DNA from 4 places in the Citrobacter sp. VF227 genome. Region 1 is predicted to be linked to each of the others. Evidence: predicted binding sites of a transcription regulator. Region 1 holds the regulator's gene; each other region holds the start of a gene.

What was found. Region 1 encodes Fur, which represses iron uptake genes when iron is present. Its sites were predicted from a motif close to ATAATAATGAGAACNACTATCAA; they were not measured.
Region 2: the regulator Fur is predicted to act here: its motif matches at 2,849-2,871, upstream of sufA (Fe-S cluster assembly scaffold SufA).
Region 3: the regulator Fur is predicted to act here: its motif matches at 2,138-2,160, upstream of exbB (tol-pal system-associated acyl-CoA thioesterase).
Region 4: the regulator Fur is predicted to act here: its motif matches at 1,298-1,320, upstream of ACU8YC_RS00095 (TonB-dependent siderophore receptor).

Annotation. Positions count from the first base shown of each region.
Region 1 is NZ_JBRFVF010000002.1:517,167-521,852, forward strand. It holds gene seqA (replication initiation negative regulator SeqA) at 1-73, opposite strand, end outside; gene ybfF (esterase) at 267-1,040, shown strand; gene ybfE (LexA regulated protein) at 1,169-1,456, shown strand; gene fldA (flavodoxin FldA) at 1,612-2,142, shown strand; gene ACU8YC_RS10005 (ryhB-regulated fur leader peptide) at 2,353-2,439, shown strand; gene fur (ferric iron uptake transcriptional regulator) at 2,432-2,878, shown strand; gene tcuR (tricarballylate utilization LysR family transcriptional regulator TcuR) at 3,008-3,934, shown strand; gene tcuA (FAD-dependent tricarballylate dehydrogenase TcuA) at 4,032-4,686, shown strand, end outside.
Region 2 is NZ_JBRFVF010000001.1:174,051-178,736, reverse strand. It holds gene sufD (Fe-S cluster assembly protein SufD) at 1-207, opposite strand, end outside; gene sufC (Fe-S cluster assembly ATPase SufC) at 182-928, opposite strand; gene sufB (Fe-S cluster assembly protein SufB) at 945-2,432, opposite strand; gene sufA (Fe-S cluster assembly scaffold SufA) at 2,441-2,809, opposite strand; gene ACU8YC_RS00920 (DUF3828 domain-containing protein) at 3,841-4,272, shown strand; gene ACU8YC_RS00915 (LysR family transcriptional regulator) at 4,606-4,686, opposite strand, start outside.
Region 3 is NZ_JBRFVF010000004.1:289,713-294,398, forward strand. It holds gene ACU8YC_RS15915 (hypothetical protein) at 26-430, shown strand; gene ACU8YC_RS15920 (cytoplasmic protein) at 432-839, shown strand; gene exbD (TonB system transport protein ExbD) at 910-1,335, opposite strand; gene exbB (tol-pal system-associated acyl-CoA thioesterase) at 1,342-2,076, opposite strand; gene metC (cystathionine beta-lyase) at 2,327-3,514, shown strand; gene yghB (DedA family general envelope maintenance protein YghB) at 3,646-4,305, shown strand; gene ACU8YC_RS15945 (AraC family transcriptional regulator) at 4,396-4,686, opposite strand, start outside.
Region 4 is NZ_JBRFVF010000001.1:13,038-17,723, reverse strand. It holds gene bhsA (multiple stress resistance protein BhsA) at 29-286, opposite strand; gene comR (TetR family copper-responsive transcriptional repressor ComR) at 529-1,164, shown strand; gene ACU8YC_RS00095 (TonB-dependent siderophore receptor) at 1,419-3,599, shown strand; gene ACU8YC_RS00090 (glycine zipper 2TM domain-containing protein) at 3,657-4,196, opposite strand; gene ndh (NADH-quinone dehydrogenase) at 4,365-4,686, opposite strand, start outside.

The DNA of each region.
Region 1 (4,686 bases):
CGCTCTCGCCGATATGCTTGGTGTGGCTGGCAATATAGCTATAGAGTTCATCATCAACTTCAATCGTTTTCATCTTAATCCAGTGCAGTGTTTAGCTGAATACAAGTTGTTGGGTCAACACGCGTAGTGTAAAGGCAAATCCCAACAGCGGATAGCGTCAAGCCTGGTGGCACGCAAAACTCGGAGTAACCGTAGTTGTTGCAGCCATGTGGCAGAATGGTCAACATGATACCCTAACCCGTCAGTGTGAAAAAAAGAACTTTGCCATGAAATTGAATATCCGAGCGCAATCTGCGCAAAACCTGCACAATAATTCTCCCATCGTCCTGGTTCACGGCCTGTTTGGCAGTCTGGATAACCTCGGGATCCTGGCACGCGATCTAGTGGCCGATCACGATATCATCCAGGTTGATATGCGAAATCATGGCCTCTCCCCTCGTTCACCTGAGATGAATTATCCGGCTATGGCGCAAGATCTGCTGGATACACTGGACGATCGGCAGATCGAAAAAGCGATCTTTATTGGTCACTCGATGGGTGGCAAAGCCGTCATGGCGCTGACCGCGCTGGCCCCTGAACGTGTCGAACGGCTGGTCGCCATCGACATTGCTCCCGTTGACTACCATGTTCGCCGCCACGATAAGATTTTTGCTGCCATTAACGCGGTAACTGACGCGCAATCCTCTTCGCGTCAGCAGGCGGCGAGCGTTATGCGTCAGCACCTGCATGAAGAAGGTGTGATCCAGTTTCTGCTGAAATCCTTTGTTGACGGCGAGTGGCGCTTTAATGTTCCTGTGCTGTGGGATCAATATCCTCATATCGTCGGTTGGGAGACCATTCCGGCATGGGAGCACCCGGCGCTGTTTATCCCGGGTGGCAATTCACCGTATGTTACCGAAGCGTATCGTGACCAACTGCTGGCGCAATTCCCGCAGGCTCGGGCGCACGTTATAGCAGGTGCCGGGCATTGGGTGCATGCAGAAAAACCGGAGGCGGTGCTGCGCGCCATCCGTCGTTATCTGAATGAACAGGCTAACTGATTAAAAACTCAGCGTCTGTGCGCGATTACGCGCGTGGACGTTGGCGTGTCTCCCCTGCTGATGTATTATGGCGCGCTATCCATCCGGGCAGACGCCTGGCTGATTGTTTCCCCGAAGTCACCAAGATCATGGCCAAAGAACAAACGGACCGTACGACATTAGATCTGTTCGCGCAGGAGCGTCGCCCGGGACGACCCAAAACTAATCCGCTCTCGCGTGATGAACAGTTACGTATTAACAAACGTAATCAGCTTAAACGCGATAAAGTTCGCGGGCTTAAGCGTGTCGAACTGAAACTGAACGCTGATGCCGTTGACGCTCTGAACGAGCTGGCCGAGGCGCGCAACATGAGTCGCAGTGAACTCATCGAAGAGATGCTGATGACCCAACTCAGCGCGTTGCGCGATCAGGCATAGTCTGAATTTCTGCTCTAAATCATAAATCGTGTAGCACAGAGTGCAGTCCTGTGTGTTTGCTGTTTCCGCATGCCTGACTGTTCTGCTATGATTGCCCTTATCCGTGGGCAATGCGCCACCACCATTTCAATAAGTTTCAAGAGGTTATTTTACTCATGGCAATCACTGGCATCTTTTTCGGCAGCGACACCGGTAACACCGAAAATATCGCAAAAATGATTCAAAAACAGCTTGGTAAAGACGTTGCCGACGTTCATGACATTGCAAAAAGCAGCAAAGAAGATCTCGAAGGGTATGACATTCTGCTGCTTGGCATTCCAACCTGGTACTACGGTGAAGCACAGTGTGACTGGGACGATTTCTTCCCTACCCTCGAAGACATTGATTTTAACGGCAAACTGGTTGCATTGTTCGGCTGCGGCGACCAGGAAGATTACGCAGAATACTTCTGCGACGCGTTAGGTACCATTCGCGACATCATCGAACCGCGCGGCGCAACCATCGTTGGTCACTGGCCGACTGCAGGTTATCACTTTGAAGCGTCCAAAGGTCTGGCTGACGACGACCACTTTGTCGGGCTGGCTATCGATGAAGACCGTCAGCCTGAGCTGACCGCAGAGCGCGTAGAAAAATGGGTTAAGCAGATCTCTGAAGAGCTGCACCTCGACGAAATCATCAATGCCTGATTTTGTACGGCGTAGATTTCTATCTGCGCCGCATCAATAGATAAAACCAATCAAAATAATTGCTACAAATTTGTAACTTTTCCGTCTGACCCTGTACAATGGCTGGATGCCAATCGGGTGTTGCACAGTGTGTTTGTCGGCGATACCACGTTTTGATTAACAATATTTGCCAGAGACTTGCAGTTTTCATTTAGCCATGGCAGTTCTATAATGAATCGCATTATCTCAAGTGCAATTTCTGTCACTTCTGTTAATGAAGTGAATCGTTTAGCTACAGGACAGATTCCGCATGACTGACAACAATACCGCATTAAAGAAGGCTGGCCTGAAAGTAACGCTTCCTCGTTTAAAAATTCTGGAAGTTCTTCAGGAACCGGATAACCATCACGTCAGTGCGGAAGACTTGTACAAACGCCTGATCGATATGGGTGAAGAAATTGGTCTGGCGACCGTGTATCGCGTGTTGAACCAGTTTGATGATGCCGGTATCGTGACCCGCCATAATTTTGAAGGTGGTAAATCCGTCTTCGAACTGACTCAACAGCATCATCACGATCACCTCATTTGCCTCGACTGCGGCAAAGTGGTCGAGTTCAGCGATGATTCCATCGAAGCGCGCCAGCGTGAGATTGCGGCTAAACATGGTATTCGTTTAACCAACCATAGCCTGTATCTTTACGGTCACTGCGCCGAAGGTGATTGTCGCGAAGATGAGCACGCGCACGACGGCAAGTAATGTGATGCTTTCTGAAAAGCCAACCATCCGGTTGGCTTTTTTTATGCACGTTTTCAGCCCGTTCCCCCCTTCCCTCCACTCTTGTGTTGCTTTAATGTAAAAATCAATTGTCCCTTCCGGAGAATCGAAATGGAACTTCGCCAGCTACGTTATTTTGTTCGCATTGTCGAAACTGGCAGCATGGGTAGTGCGGCGCTCGATCTCAATATTGGGGTTTCGGCACTCAGCCAGCAAATGTCCCGCCTGGAAAATGAACTTGCTATTCGCCTGCTGCAACGCACCTCGCGTGGCGTGACGCCCACCAGCGCCGGGCTGGCATTTTACGCCCAGGCGCAGCTGGCGCTCCGTCACGCAGACGATGCAATCCTCGCCGCACGAGAATCCCGCCTTTCCGGACACGTCAGCGTCGGCATGGCCCCCAGTACCGCTTCCATTCTCGGCATGCCTTTTATCAACGCCATGCGAGAAACCTATAGTGATGTCCGTCTGCATGTGGTGGAAAGCCTCTCTGGTAACCTGGAACGAATGATCAGCACTCGTCAGATTGACCTGGCCGTTGTGTTTCAAAAAGAAAAGCTCCTGCGCTGGAGCGCCAGACCGATTCTCGAAGAGCGGCTGTTTTTAATTGGCACCCATGCTTTACTGGCTGATATTACTGATGACAATATTGCTCCAGCCCAATTGGCACATATTCCATTGATAATGCCTAGCCCAGGCCACGGTCTGCGCGGCAGGCTGGAAGCGATTTGTCAGGAACACGCGCTACGCATTGAGATCGCAACAGAAATTGATGGTCTGGCGCTACTAATGCGCGCCGTTCGCAGTGGGATCGGCGCTACTCTCCAGCCCGGCGCGGCAATTTCCCATCTCGATAAAGAGACGCTAAGAGTGATCGGCGTCCATAATCCAATACTGAGTCGCCCCAACTTTCTGGTCAGCCTCTCTGACGATGAACTCACCCCGGCGGGGCTCGCAGCCCGCGTGGTGCTGACGAAAGTGATGCATCAACTGGTAGAAGCGGGACGCTGGCCTGGCGCTATCCTTTACAATAACTAAAACCCCCTTTAGCACTGCGTTATAGCGCCCGCACAAGCTGCACGTATACATTTCAATTACAAATTTAACAATTAGTTAAATGGTAATGGAGTATACGATGGTTGACGTTCTGGTGATTGGCGGTGGCAATGCCGCGTTATGTGCTGCCCTAACCGCCCGGGAGCAAGGAGCTTCGGTACTCCTGCTCGAAGCAGCCCCCCGGGAATGGCGCGGGGGAAACTCCCAACACACGCGTAATCTGCGCTGTATGCATGATGAGCCGCAGGATGTGCTGGTGGAAAGCTACCCTGAAGAGGAGTATTGGCAGGATCTGCAGCGCGTCACGGAGGGAAATACCAACGAAGCCCTGGCACGTCTGGTGATCCGCACCTCTTCACAATGCCGCGACTGGATGCGCCGACATGGCGTGAATTTTCAACCTCCCCTCTCTGGCGCTTTACACGTGGCGCGAACCAACGCCTTTTTTATGGGCGGCGGGAAAGCCCTCGTGAATGCCTATTATCGCAGCGCAGAAAAGTTAGGTGTGCAAATCCGCTATAACACCCCGGTACAGGCGCTTGAACTGCATAACGGCGAATTCGTGGCGGCGCTGGCGGGCAAAGAGCGTATTACAGCGAAATCCTGCGTGCTTGCCGCTGGCGGGTTTGAATCAAACCGCGAATGGCTACGTGAAGCCTGGGGGGAAAATGAACGCGGTGAGTGGCCTGCGGATAACTTCCTGATTCGCGGCACACGCTTTAATCAGGGCGTAC
Region 2 (4,686 bases), on a different contig from region 1:
TATCTCAGTGACATGGCTGACAAACTGGCTGTGGGTTAATCCCTCCAGCGGCGTGTATTTCCAGTCCTCATGCTTACGCGTTGGCAGCCCCAGTCGCAGCATCTGTTGCAGGTGCTGCTGGGCATGTTGCGAGCGAGTCTCACCTTGCGTCGCAAACAGATGGTGCCACTGTTGCAACACGTTACTGCTGTTCGCTAAGCCAGCCATAACCTTGCTCCTCCAGTTGTTTGACCAGTGTGAAATCACCGGATTTCACAATTCGCCCCTGGTAGAGAACGTGAACATAATCGGGTTTGATATAGTCCAGGATACGCTGATAATGGGTGACGATAATGAATGAACGTTGCCCATCACGCAGCGAGTTCACGCCGTCGGCGACGATTTTCAGCGCGTCGATATCCAGCCCGGAGTCTGACTCATCCAGAATGCACAACTGAGGCTCCAGTACCGCCATTTGCAAAATGTCATTACGCTTTTTCTCACCGCCGGAGAAACCGACGTTGACCGAACGCGTGAGCAAATCTTCCGGCATCTTCAGCAACGCAATTTTTTCTTCCATCAGATCCTGGAAGTCAAACCTGTCCAGTGACTCTTCGCCACGGTAGGTGCGCACCGCATTCAGTGCCGTTTGCAGGAAAAACTGATTACTTACGCCGGGGATTTCTACTGGATACTGAAATGCCATAAAGATGCCTTCACCGGCCCGCTCTTCCGGTGACAGTTCCAGTAAATCTTTACCGTTGAACTCTACCGTCCCGCCGGTGACTTCATAGTCTTCACGTCCGGCGAGCGTGGCGGAAAGCGTACTTTTCCCGGAACCGTTTGGCCCCATAATGGCGTGCACTTCTCCGGGGCGAATGTCAAGACTCAGCCCACGCAGGATCGTCTTATCTTCCACACTGACCTGTAAATCTTTGATGCTTAACATGTGCTTTCCTTAAATTTTAACCGACGCTGTGTTCAAGACTTATGGCGAGAAGTTTTTGCGCTTCCACGGCAAATTCCAGCGGCAGTTCAGAGAACACGTCTTTACAGAAACCATTCACGATCATCGAAATGGCATCCTCTTCGCTGATACCGCGCTGCAGGCAGTAAAATAGCTGGTCTTCACCAATGCGCGACGTCGTGGCTTCGTGTTCAAGCTGGGCGCTGTTGTTACGACACTCCACATACGGGAAGGTGTGCGCCCCACAATCCGCGCCGATCAGCATCGAGTCGCATTGGGTATAGTTGCGGGCATTGGTGGCGGTTGGCATGATTTTCACTAAACCGCGATAGCTGTTCTGACTGTGTCCGGCGGAGATACCTTTAGAGATGATGGTTGATTTGGTGTTCTTGCCAATGTGGATCATCTTGGTGCCAGTATCGGCCTGCTGATGACCACTGGTCAGGGCCACGGAGTAGAATTCGCCGATAGAGTTATCCCCACGCAGAATGCAGCTTGGGTATTTCCAGGTAATGGCCGAACCGGTTTCTGACTGCGTCCACGACATTTTGCTGTTTTCGCCTTCGCACAGCGCCCGCTTGGTAACAAAGTTCAAAATGCCGCCGGTATTGCCATCGCCAGGGAACCAGTTTTGTACCGTCGAGTATTTCACTTCGGCATCTTTGTGGATGATGACCTCCACTACCGCAGCATGCAGCTGATAGCTGTCGCGCACAGGGGCCGAACAGCCTTCGATATAGCTGACGTAGCTTCCCTCATCCGCAACCAGAATGGTGCGTTCAAACTGCCCGGTTTTTTCCGCATTGATACGGAAATAGGTCGACAGTTCCATTGGGCAACGCACACCTTTCGGCACATAAATAAACGTACCGTCGGAGGCCACTGCCGCATTCAGTGCGGCAAAGAAATTGTCATTACCCGGAACAACCGTGCCCAGATACTGTTTTACCAGCTCCGGGTGGTCGTGAATCGCCTCACCGAACGAACAGAAAATAATGCCCTGTTCCGCCAGTTTGTCGCGATAGGTGGTCGCCACCGACACCGAGTCAAAAATGGCATCAACCGCCACCTCTTTGCCTTCGCGGACCGGCACGCCAAGCTGTTCAAAGGCGTCCTCGACCTCTTTACTTAAAAATGCATTTGCGCCCGTTTGCTGCACCGCTCCCAGTTCAGACACACAGGTTTCATCGCAGTTGCCGCAGGACGGCGCAGAGTAATAGCTGTAATCCTGATAATTCAGTTTGTCATAGTGCGCTTTTAGCCAGTGCGGTTCTTCCATGGTCAACCATGCCTGAAAGGCATTAAGGCGGAATTCCAGCATCCAGTCGGGTTCATTACGTTTTGCCGAAATTGCGCGCACGACCTCTTCGCTGATCCCTTTCGCCAGCTCGTCGGTTTGCAGTTGGGTGAAGAACCCCTCTTTGTAATTAAGGTGCCCGTCAGCCCAGGTGTTGACATCGTCAGTTGCTTCAGTATTACGAGACATAGTACCGCCTATACCCCAAAACTTTCGCCACAGCCGCATTCGTTCTGGGCTTTCGGGTTATGAAATTTAAATAACTGATTTAATCCTTCGCGAACAAAATCGACTTCTGTGCCGTCGATGAACGGCATCGCCTGTAACGGCACATACAGTCTGGCACCATCCATTTCAAACAGGAGATCGTCTTTTTGAGTCTCACGGACGGTATCCAGCACGTAGCCGAATCCTGCACATCCCGTTTGCTTCACGCCCAGGCGAACGCCCAACATGCCGGGTTGCTTTGCCATCAGTTCGCGGATGTGCGCCGCAGCCGCTGGCGTTAACCTCAGTCCACGCCATGCAAAATCTTCCGGGTTAAATGTTCCTGAATGCAATTCCATAGGGTTACCTCGAGTCACTAGCTTTTAAGCTATAACAATATGTTAGTGATAATGATTATCACTTCAACCCCTCAACAGCAGGGGCATTCGGGTTAATCGCCCTTTTTGGTTACTTTTAATAAGCATAGACCCTGCAGCGCGGGTTATCAGAGATGGATTATTTTGTTCAATGCTTTGATTAATAATGGATTATGAAAATCCAATCGTTCAGGCAGGTCAAAGATCAAAAGATGTATAGATAATGTCTATTTAAGAGATAGGTTTTGAAAATTTAATGAAATCATGTGATTATTATATAATCAGTAACTTAGTCTTTTCTCGTGATAGATAAGTACAGACTATTTAACGCCCCAAATTGAGCCCTCAGCGCGATTTTGCCCCCCAAATCCTAAAATGGAGGTTATGCGAGGCGTGTTCCCAATTTTAAACGTCATAATTTACAAGCCAGTTTGATTTTAACAGTAGACATTACGTAAATAAGATTAACTTTGGGATTTGCAGGACTAATTGCTAATTCAATATATTGCCATACGCTTTAATTATCAATTCGATAATTAATATTGGCATTACATATGTTGATTAATTAAATCTCACTATAAAATACAATTTCGAATTAAGTGCCGGAGTATTATTATTTTATGATTCATTCTATTACTAAGGGAAAATTATGTCATGGAATAAACATGATGCGGTCTCGTATGCGCGAAGTCACGCGCATCAAAAAAGCCAGGGTTATTGCGCTCGAGCAGTAGCTGCAGCAATTCGCGCTGGCGGCGTCAAAATTGAAGGTGCTAACGCCAACAGTTTTGCAAGGTCACTAGAAAAAGCAGGATTCAGCAAATCATACGGCACCCCAATAGAGGGCGATATAGCGGTTATTGATGCTTTACCAGGTCCAAACCAGTATGGGCACGCCTGTATTTACGATGGGACGGGAGCCTGGTACTCCGATTTCGTACAGCGCAGTTTATGCCCTGGGCCACAGTACAGAAAAATCCAGCCCACTGTTACTATATACAGGCACAAGTGACATGAAAAAATTACTGCTTTTGCTACTGGTGACCTCATCTGCTATGGCAAATAATACCAACGATCCTGTTAACCAGGCCGTTGCATTTAATAAGTGGTACGTGAACCAAATTAACAATAATAATTTCCCGATTACCGACGGTAAAGATATCGATAAATACGTTACTGCATCAACAATGCAGAAACTAAGGCGAACACAAGATCCAAATTATGATGATGAGGTTTTCTATTCTTCTGATTTTTTTCTAAAATCACAATATATCGGTGACGACTGGACAGAGAATGTGGCCATATCCTCATATGACTGGGATCCTGTCTGCGTAAACGTCAATATAACGTTCGGCAAAAAAAATCCTCACACGGTTATTGATTGTATGGTTAATGAAAATGGCGAGTGGAAAGTACAGTCCGTTGCTGCACGCGATAACAATTAACGACGTTATGACAGAGTTACTATGCCATGGCACATCCGCGAATACCCCTGCTATATCGCCGGAAAGTAAAAAAGCCTGCGCGAACTGAATGGGATTTTTATATTTTCCGTGTCAATGATAATGGAATCGACCCCAGCTAATTGACAAACAACAAAAAACCCTTAAGTCTGCTTGCTGGCAGGCTTAAGGGTTCCGGCCCCATCCGGCGCTTATCTCCGGCACTCACAATGGCTTAGCTCTTGAAGGGGCGATAAGAAGAATCTCATACACTGATAAGTTTTTTTTAACACAAATTGCGGTTTGACTATTTTATGAGCACGTTTAGCTACCTTTTTAGCATTGCGCCCCACTGAGTGCGTCCAGCAGCAAGCGTAAGCCCGCAGGCTGATGTTCACGAGAAAGGTATAAACCATA
Region 3 (4,686 bases), on a different contig from region 1:
CATTGGCATCAAAGGATATTTCAACATGCTTCCCGAGCATCTTGTTCCCTCGCATTTTCACTTATCCAGTCCATCTACCAATACTGAACCCGTAGATAATAGTGAAAATTTGAATCAGGGAAAGAGAACGTTAAGCGATTACGAACCCGATATTTTGATTAGTGCTACAGCTACCGGTCAGGCACGCAATATGTTATTTGAAGAGTGTGATCGTCATTTAAAAGAGCGTTTGTTTCGTGCCGCGAAAATTGAGTCATTCACTCGCTTGCTCAATTCACTACAAGCAGAAGGCGACATTAACGCTCAAGAATTAAGTAAAATTTTGTCCACAAAAACAGCTATCATAAATGAGCAAGGTAATAAAATTTGGCTTAATTTAATCACACATGAAACCAGCGATCCTATTTTTTATTCTCTGGAAAAGAAATAAAATGAAAGATATTGAGGATAATAATGTTTATTTGGCTTTAGATGACCATAAAAGCGATGAGTTTGTCTTAAAGCAAAATTTAGCCGTGTTGATTGCCAATAAAAACGCGACGCTGGAAAGCGTCGCTCAGGAGATTGTTTCTATCCCCGCCGCGCTGGTACGAATGAAATGGCAAAATCGCCGTGAGATTTATGCGCTACAAGCTAAAGAAGAGATCTACGGCGCCGCCATTGAGGCCATTATGGAGCAGCAACCGGAACTGCGGGACAAAATAATGACCCGGCTGGAAAGCGCATATCAGCATATTCTCAGGCGAGAAACAGCCACCCTTCGCCTGACGCGTAAACTGTCTGAAGGCAACTACGAGCCAACCAGGATAACGACAGTCGCCCTGGATGAAGACAGATAAGGGCGAGTGGAGAACGTTGAATCAGGAGCTGCAGGCCGGGTAAGGCGCCCCCCCCACCCGGCAATGAAGATTACTTCGCTTTTACAGTCTCTTCACCAACCAGACCAATCTTCAGGAACCCCGCCTGATGCAAAGCATCCATAACCTTCATCATGGTTTCATAATCGACGGTTTTATCCGCACGGAAGAAGATCGTAGTGTCTTTCTTGCCATCAGTCAGCGTATTTAACTCGCTAATCATGGTATCGTCCGTCACCTGGTTGTTGCCAATAAACATACTCTTATCGGCTTTCACAGACAGGTAAACCGGTTTTTCCGGACGCGGTTGCGGTGTGCTGGTGGAAGCAGGGAGATTCACCTTCACATCCACCGTTGCCAACGGCGCAGCCACCATAAAGATGATCAATAAAACCAACATAACGTCGATAAACGGCGTCACGTTTATTTCATGCATTTCACCGTTATCGTCCAGGTTTTCATTAAAGCTCATTGCCATGGAACATTATCCTACACGTAATTTCTGCGCAGCACGTACCGGATGCGCGGATGCGCTAGCGTTCAGGTCGAGATCGCGACTTTGCAGCAACAGCACCTGCGCCGCGACATCGCCCAGCATCGCTTTATAGCTGCCAATCTGACGTGCGAAAACGTTATAGATAACAACTGCAGGAATTGCTGCAACCAGACCAATCGCGGTGGCTAACAGCGCTTCTGCGATACCCGGCGCAACAACGGCCAGGTTGGTCGTTTGGGTTTGCGCGATCCCGATGAAGCTATTCATGATGCCCCATACCGTACCGAACAGCCCCACGAACGGAGAGATAGCCCCAATGGTCGCCAGGTATCCGTTACCGCGCCCCATATGACGCCCTACCGCCGCGACGCGACGCTCCAGACGGAAACCAGTACGTTCTTTAATACCTTCGTTGTCGTCGCTACCTTCAGACAGTTCCAGCTCATTCTGCGCCTCGTTAATCAACAGCGCGCCCAGGCTTTTGCCATCGAATCCTGCGGCAATCTCACTTGCCTGGTCTAAAGAGCGAGCATCCACCAGCAGTTGCTGCTCGCGCTTAAGGCGGCGTTTCTGAGTAAAGAACTCAAGGCTCTTACTAAAGAAAATTGCCCAGGTGACCACTGACGCCAAAATCAGCCCAATCATCACGCACTTAACCACGATATCGGCGTGCTGATACATACCCCAGACGGAAAGGTCCGTCTGCATCAAATTATTACCCACTCTGTATCTCCAGGACGCAAGTCACAAAATCTGTGCGTAATGATATCAAAACGACGTCGAATTGATAGTCGTTCTCATTACTATTTACATAGTGCCGCACCTTTGGTTTCTTTTCCTTGCGCTTACGCAGTAAAAAAGTCACCAGACGCAGTTTGAGATTATTTTCTACTGTATGCCTGTTCTGCGGGATGCGTCATCTTTGATTCATGGTAGTTTAGACATCCAGACGTATAAAAACAGGTCAAACAACATGGCAGATAAACAACTTGAAACCAAACTTGTGCATGCAGGGCGCAGTAAAAAGTACACGCTGGGCTCGGTAAATAGCGTGATCCAGCGCGCTTCTTCGCTGGTTTTTGATACCTTAGAGGCCAAAAAACAGGCTACCCATAACCGGGCTAACGGCGCACTTTTTTACGGACGTCGCGGAACCCTGACGCATTTCTCCCTGCAGGAGGCGATGTGTGAACTGGAAGGCGGAGCAGGTTGCGCCTTATTCCCCTGCGGCGCGGCAGCCGTGGCAAACACCATCCTCGCTTTTGTGGAGCAAGGCGATCATGTGCTGATGACCAACACCGCCTATGAACCCAGCCAGGATTTCTGCACAAAAATTCTCGGCAAGCTTGGCGTGTCCACCGGCTGGTTCGATCCGCTGGTTGGCGCCGATATAGTGAAGCACATGCAGCCGAACACCAAAGTCGTATTTTTGGAATCGCCCGGCTCTGTCACCATGGAAGTGCATGATGTTCCGGCTATTGTTGCCGCCGTCAGAAGCGTTGCACCTGACGCGATCATCATGATTGATAACACCTGGGCTGCCGGGGTGCTGTTCAAAGCGCTGGATTTTGGCATCGATGTTTCTATTCAGGCTGGCACCAAATATCTGATTGGTCATTCCGATGGCATGGTCGGCACGGCGGTATCCAATGCCCGCTGCTGGGATCAACTGCGCGAAAATGCGTATCTGATGGGACAAATGTTGGATGCCGATACTGCCTATATGACCAGCCGTGGACTGCGTACGCTGAGCGTACGCCTGCGTCAGCATCATGAAAGCAGCGTAAAGGTTGCCGAATGGCTGGCCAGCCATCCGCAGGTCGCCCGCGTGAACCACCCAGCGCTGCCCGGCAGTAAGGGTCACGAATTCTGGAAGCGTGATTTCACCGGCAGCAGCGGTCTGTTCTCGTTCGTATTGAATAAGAAACTCAATCATGAGGAGCTGAGCGCGTATATGGATCACTTCAACCTGTTCAGCATGGCTTACTCCTGGGGCGGCTTTGAGTCGTTGATTCTCGCTAATCAGCCGGAGCACATTGCGGCAATTCGTCCACAAGGCGAGGTGGACTTCAGTGGAACGCTCATCCGTCTGCATATCGGTTTAGAGAATGTTGACGATCTGATTGCCGATTTAGCCGCAGGATTTGCCCGAATCGAGTAAAATTGCCATAGATGGACATATATGCAGACACTTCTGGTGGAAAAGTCTGCAATTGTTGCGTCCGGGATCAAGGCATCCCGGACAATTCAGGAGTACAATCCACACATAAACGCTGTTCCACAGGAAAGTCCATGGTAGTCATTCAAGATATTGTCTCCGCGCTCTGGCAACACGATTTTGCCGCGCTGGCGGATCCACACGTTGTGAGCGTGGTGTACTTCGTTATGTTCGCCACACTGTTTTTAGAAAATGGTCTGCTGCCCGCCTCCTTTTTACCCGGAGACAGCCTGTTATTGCTGGCAGGTGCACTGATCGCTCAGGACGTGATGAGTTTTTTACCTACCATAGCTATTCTGACCGCCGCAGCCAGTCTGGGCTGCTGGCTGAGCTACATTCAGGGACGATGGCTGGGCAACACGCGGACGGTAAAAGGCTGGCTGGCGCAATTACCTGAAAAGTATCATCAGCGTGCCACTTGTATGTTTGATCAACATGGGTTGATGGCGCTGCTGGCCGGACGCTTTCTGGCATTCGTTCGTACCCTGCTGCCAACAATGGCGGGTATTTCAGGGCTTCCTAATCGTCGATTCCAGTTTTTTAACTGGCTGAGCGGACTGCTGTGGGTCACGGTCGTCACCGGCTTCGGCTATGCGCTAAGCATGATCCCGTTCGTCAAACGCCATGAAGATCAGGTGATGACCTTTTTAATGATCCTGCCGATTGCCCTGTTAACCGCAGGTCTGTTGGGAACGCTGTTCGTGGTGATTAAAAAAAAATACTGTAGCGCCTGAATCGCATCCGTAGGCCGGATACTCTCCGGCATTTCGCCTTATAGCACGCAGCTTTAAGGCGTACGGTGTACCTGTCAGGCCGACAAGAAGTCAACTCCCCTGCATCATTCTTATTCTGGCCGCATCCTCTCCCGGCGTTACGCCAAAGAAACGTTTAAACTCACGACTGAATTGCGATGCGCTCTCATAGCCGACACGCATGGCGGCCGCGCTGGCCTTCATTCCGTCGTGGATCATCATCATCCGTGCTTTATGCAGCCGATAACTCTTGAGATATTGCAGCGGCGATGTGCTGGTCACCGCTTTAAAATTATGATGAAACGCCGACACGCTCATGTTCGCTTCTGCCGCCAGCTGTTCTACATTGAGGTTTTCGGTGTA
Region 4 (4,686 bases), on a different contig from region 1:
TCGCAGTGGCATTGCGAAGGGTTAAAACTTATTTGTAGATAACCGCAGTCCCGTGAAGAGTGTTAGGACCGGTAACGGAAGTAATACGGAAAGACTTGGCCCCCATCTCATCCGCTTTTTGCGCCAGCTGATCTTCCAGAGAACCTAAGTTAGTGCCCGCATTCGCAGAAATAGTACCGACTTTCTGTTGACCCGCAGGTGTGGCCTGAACTTCAACAGCGGCAAAGCTTGCAAATGACAATGAGCTAAGAACAGCAGCAACGAACAGAGTTTTTACGTTTTTCATGATAGTGACCTTTAGCAGATGAATGTGTGTCGAAAAGATTAACTTAACGATCGATAGTTAAATCATAGATGTGATCCGGGTCACACGTCAACAAATTTTTATAATGATCGTTATATAAAATATAAAATCTCTATTTTTCATACTAATAGCCATAAATTTTTTTATCATTAATCCGCTGGAGTGTGCAGTCGAATATTTTTATAATGGTTATTCAATAAACTCAACAAAGGTACAGCGGCACCATGACAACTGAAACGACAGGTTGTGCTAAAAAAAGCCGTGGCCGACCAAAAGTGTTCGACAGGGAAGCCGCGCTTGATAAGGCCATGACACTCTTCTGGCAACACGGATATGAGGCAACATCGCTCGCCGATCTCGTAGAAGCAACAGGTGCAAAAGCGCCCACGCTGTATGCAGAGTTCACCAACAAAGAAGGGTTGTTTCGTGCCGTGCTGGACCGCTACATCACGCGCTTCGCAGCGAAACACGAGGCCCAGCTGTTTTGTGAAGAAAAAAGCCTTGAGTCCGCGCTGGAAGACTATTTCACCGCAATAGCAACCTGCTTTACCAGCAAGGACACCCCGGCGGGATGTTTCATGATTAACACCTCTGCGACACTGGCAGCCTCTTCCCGTGATATTGCGCGTACGGTGAAGTCTCGCCATGCAATGCAGGAACAGACGCTAACCCAGTTCCTGCACCAGCGCCAGCAGCGAGGCGAAATTCCGGCCCATTGCGACGTGCAAAAACTGGCCGAATATCTGAACTGTATTTTACAGGGTATGTCGATCAGCGCCCGCGAAGGTGCAACGTTTGAAAAGCTGATGCAGATCGCTCGTACAACCCTGCGACTGTGGCCCGAACTCATCAAAGCTTAACGTAATTCCGCTGTTTCCCCCGCTGTACTGACACCATCGGGAGCTGATAAGGCTCCCGCTTAAATTCGCGCACATTACCCACACATTCTTCACTGTTTTCATTATCTTATCCGATTATTTTTTGTAAAATGTATTGATAACAGAAATCATTATCAGCAATATTCTCATTTGTTTTAACACCCGTTACACGATGTAACCATCGGTTTCTCTACCGCCATAACAAAAACAGACCGAATTTTTTAAAAGGAACACAAATGCATAAGCGTCTCTGGGTGCTCAATCCTATCCTGTTATCTTTAACTCTCCCGGCTATTGCGGCTGAAGAAGATAATCTCATCGTCAGCGCCAACCGGAGCCAACGCACCGTGGCAGAAATGGCGCAAACGACCTGGGTTATCGAAGGAAGCGAGATTGAACAACAGGTTCAGGGTGGGAAAGAGTTTAAGGATGTTCTGGCTCAGTTAATCCCGGGAATCGATGTCAGCAGCCAGGGACGCACCAACTACGGCATGAATATGCGCGGTCGCGCCATCGTCGTGCTGGTTGACGGCGTCCGTCTGAACTCCTCGCGCACCGACAGTCGCCAACTTGACTCCATTGACCCGTTTAACATTGCTCACATAGAAGTCATCTCAGGCGCCACTTCACTTTATGGCGGCGGCAGTACCGGCGGATTAATCAACATCGTTACTAAAAAAGGCCAGCCGGAGCGTGAAGTCGAACTCGAACTGGGGGGTAAAAGCGGTTTCAATAACAGCAACGATCATGATGAACGCGTTGCTGTGGCAGTGAGCGGAGGAACCGATCGCGCTGCCGGGCGCATGTCCGTTGCGTATCAACGGTTTGGCGGCTGGTATGACGGTAACCACGATGCCTTAATGCTGGATAACACCCAAACTGGCCTGCAGCACTCCGATCGTCTGGACGTAATGGGTACCGGGACGATTGAACTTGACGACAACCGACAGTTGCAACTGGTTACGCAGTATTATAAAAGCCAGGGGGATGACGATTACGGGCTGGATCTTGGTGAGAACATGTCCGCCGTGACGGGAAACGGTAAAGCTTATACCAGCAGCGGGCTGAACTCTGATCGTATACCCGGCACCGAGCGTCATCTGATCAGCCTGCAATATTCTGATGCGGATTTCTTCGGCCAGAACCTGATCAGCCAAATCTATTACCGCGACGAATCGTTGAAATTTTATCCGTTCCCAACGCTAAGCAAAGGCAAGGTCACCAGTTTCTCCGCATCACAGCAAGACACCGACCAGTTTGGCGCCAAAATTACCCTCAACAGCCAGTTGATGGACAATTGGGAACTGACGTGGGGTGTCGATGCCGATCACGAAACCTTCGATTCCAATCAGAAATTCTTCGATCTGGCCTGGTCCCTGCCCTCCGGCGGTATGGACAACCGAACCGCGTATACCACCGGGCGTTACCCGGGTTACAGCATCACCAACTTCGCACCTTTCCTGCAAAACAGCTATGACATTAACGACATCTTTACCCTCAGCGGAGGGGTGCGCTATCAATGGACAGAAAACAGAGTTGATGATTTCGTCGGCTATGCCCAACAGCAGGGAATTGCGACCGGACTGGCGAACTCCGCCGACACCATTCCTGGCGGTAAAACCGATTACGATAATTTCCTGTTTAACGCCGGTATCCTCGCCCACCTGACCGACCGCCAGCAGACGTGGTTTAACTTCTCTCAGGGTGTCGAGCTGCCAGACCCGGGTAAATATTATGGCAACGGTACTTATTCCCTGGTGGGCGATCATTACCGGCTCCAGCGCAGCGTCAATGTGGCGGATTCACGCCTGGAAGGGATTAAAGTCAACTCGTACGAACTGGGATGGCGCTACACCGGCGATAGCCTGCGCACGCAGTTGGCCGCTTACTATTCGACTTCGGATAAATCAATCGTTATCAACCGTAGCGATATGACCATCAACGTTCAGCCCGACGATCGGCGTATTTATGGCCTTGAAGGTGCAGTGGATTATTTCATTGCGGATACGAACTGGAGCCTGGGCGGCAACTTCAACATCATAAAATCAGAAGTGAAGCAAAACGGGAAATGGCGGAAATGGGATGTCACTCTGGCCTCACCGTCGAAAGCAACCGCCTGGGTCGGCTGGGCGCCTGAACCGTGGTCATTGCGCGTACAGAGCCAGCAAGCATTTGATCTGACCGACGCCAGCGGCAACAAGCTGGATGGCTATAACACCATGGACTTTATCGGCAGCTATCAACTCCCGTTGGGTAAATTGACCTTTAGCGTGGAAAACCTGCTGAATGAAGAGTACACCACGCTGTGGGGACAACGTGCGCCACTGTTATATAGCCCGACCTACGGCAGCACGTCACTGTATGAATACAAGGGTCGGGGCCGCACCTTTGGGCTGAACTACGCTTTAACCTTCTGATAAAAAAAGCCCCCCAGCCTGAGCGAATGGGGGGCTAATGTTCAGGATAATGCTATTTTACGCTTTGTTATTCAGTACCAGCTGTCCGTTGTTATCCAACGGAATTTGCGCGCCAGGATCCTTATCCATACGGATTTTCCCTTGCTGATCGCCAATTTTGTACGTCACATCGTAGCCCAGCATTTTTTCTGATTTGTCATACACCGTTTTACAACGCTGCTGCGTCGTGGTGTAAGTATCATTTTCCTGCATCGAACCCTGGATCTGGTTACCAGCATAACCGCCGCCTAAGGCACCGGCCACGGTGGCAATATCTTTACCACGTCCGCCGCCAAACTGGTGACCAATAACGCCCCCCGCCACGGCACCGAGCACGGAACCCGCGATACGGTTTTCATCTTGTACCGGCTTACGGTGCGTGACCGTCACGTTCCGGCACTCCTGGCGTGGTGTTTTTACCGACTCTTTAATTGGCGTTGCAGAGACAACTTGTGCGTATTGTGGGCCACGCTCGAAAACGTTAAGACTGGCCACCGCTGCAACACCCAGCGCAGCAGCTACGCCAATCCCTATACCCGCCAACATTGATTTATTCACGGGACTTCCTCCTTTTTTGCTATTAGTAACAACTTTGCAACAGAAGGTAAGGAATGCCAATCAGATTACGGATGAAAATAGCGCAAGGAGAAGCGAATGCAGAATGATTCGGAGAACTCTGAAGGAAGGCGCCGGATGAGTAAAATCAACCGACGCCATAGATCAAGATTAATGCAGTTTCAGACGCGGGCGAATCACCCGGTTAATACTGCCGACCAGCATCATCAGACCGGTTTTGAAGTAACCGTGTAGAGCAATCTGATGCATACGGTACAGTGAGATGTACACAAAGCGCGCAATACGCCCTTCCACCATCATCGACCCACGGGTCAGGTTGCCCATCAAACTGCCCACGGTAGAGAAGTTAGAGAGCGAAACCAGAGAGCCGTGATCTTTATACTGATACGCTTTCAGCGGCTTACCGTTCATCTGCGCCAGAATGTTGTTCATTGCGCAGCTTGCCATCTGGTGCGCAGCCTGAGCGCGCGGC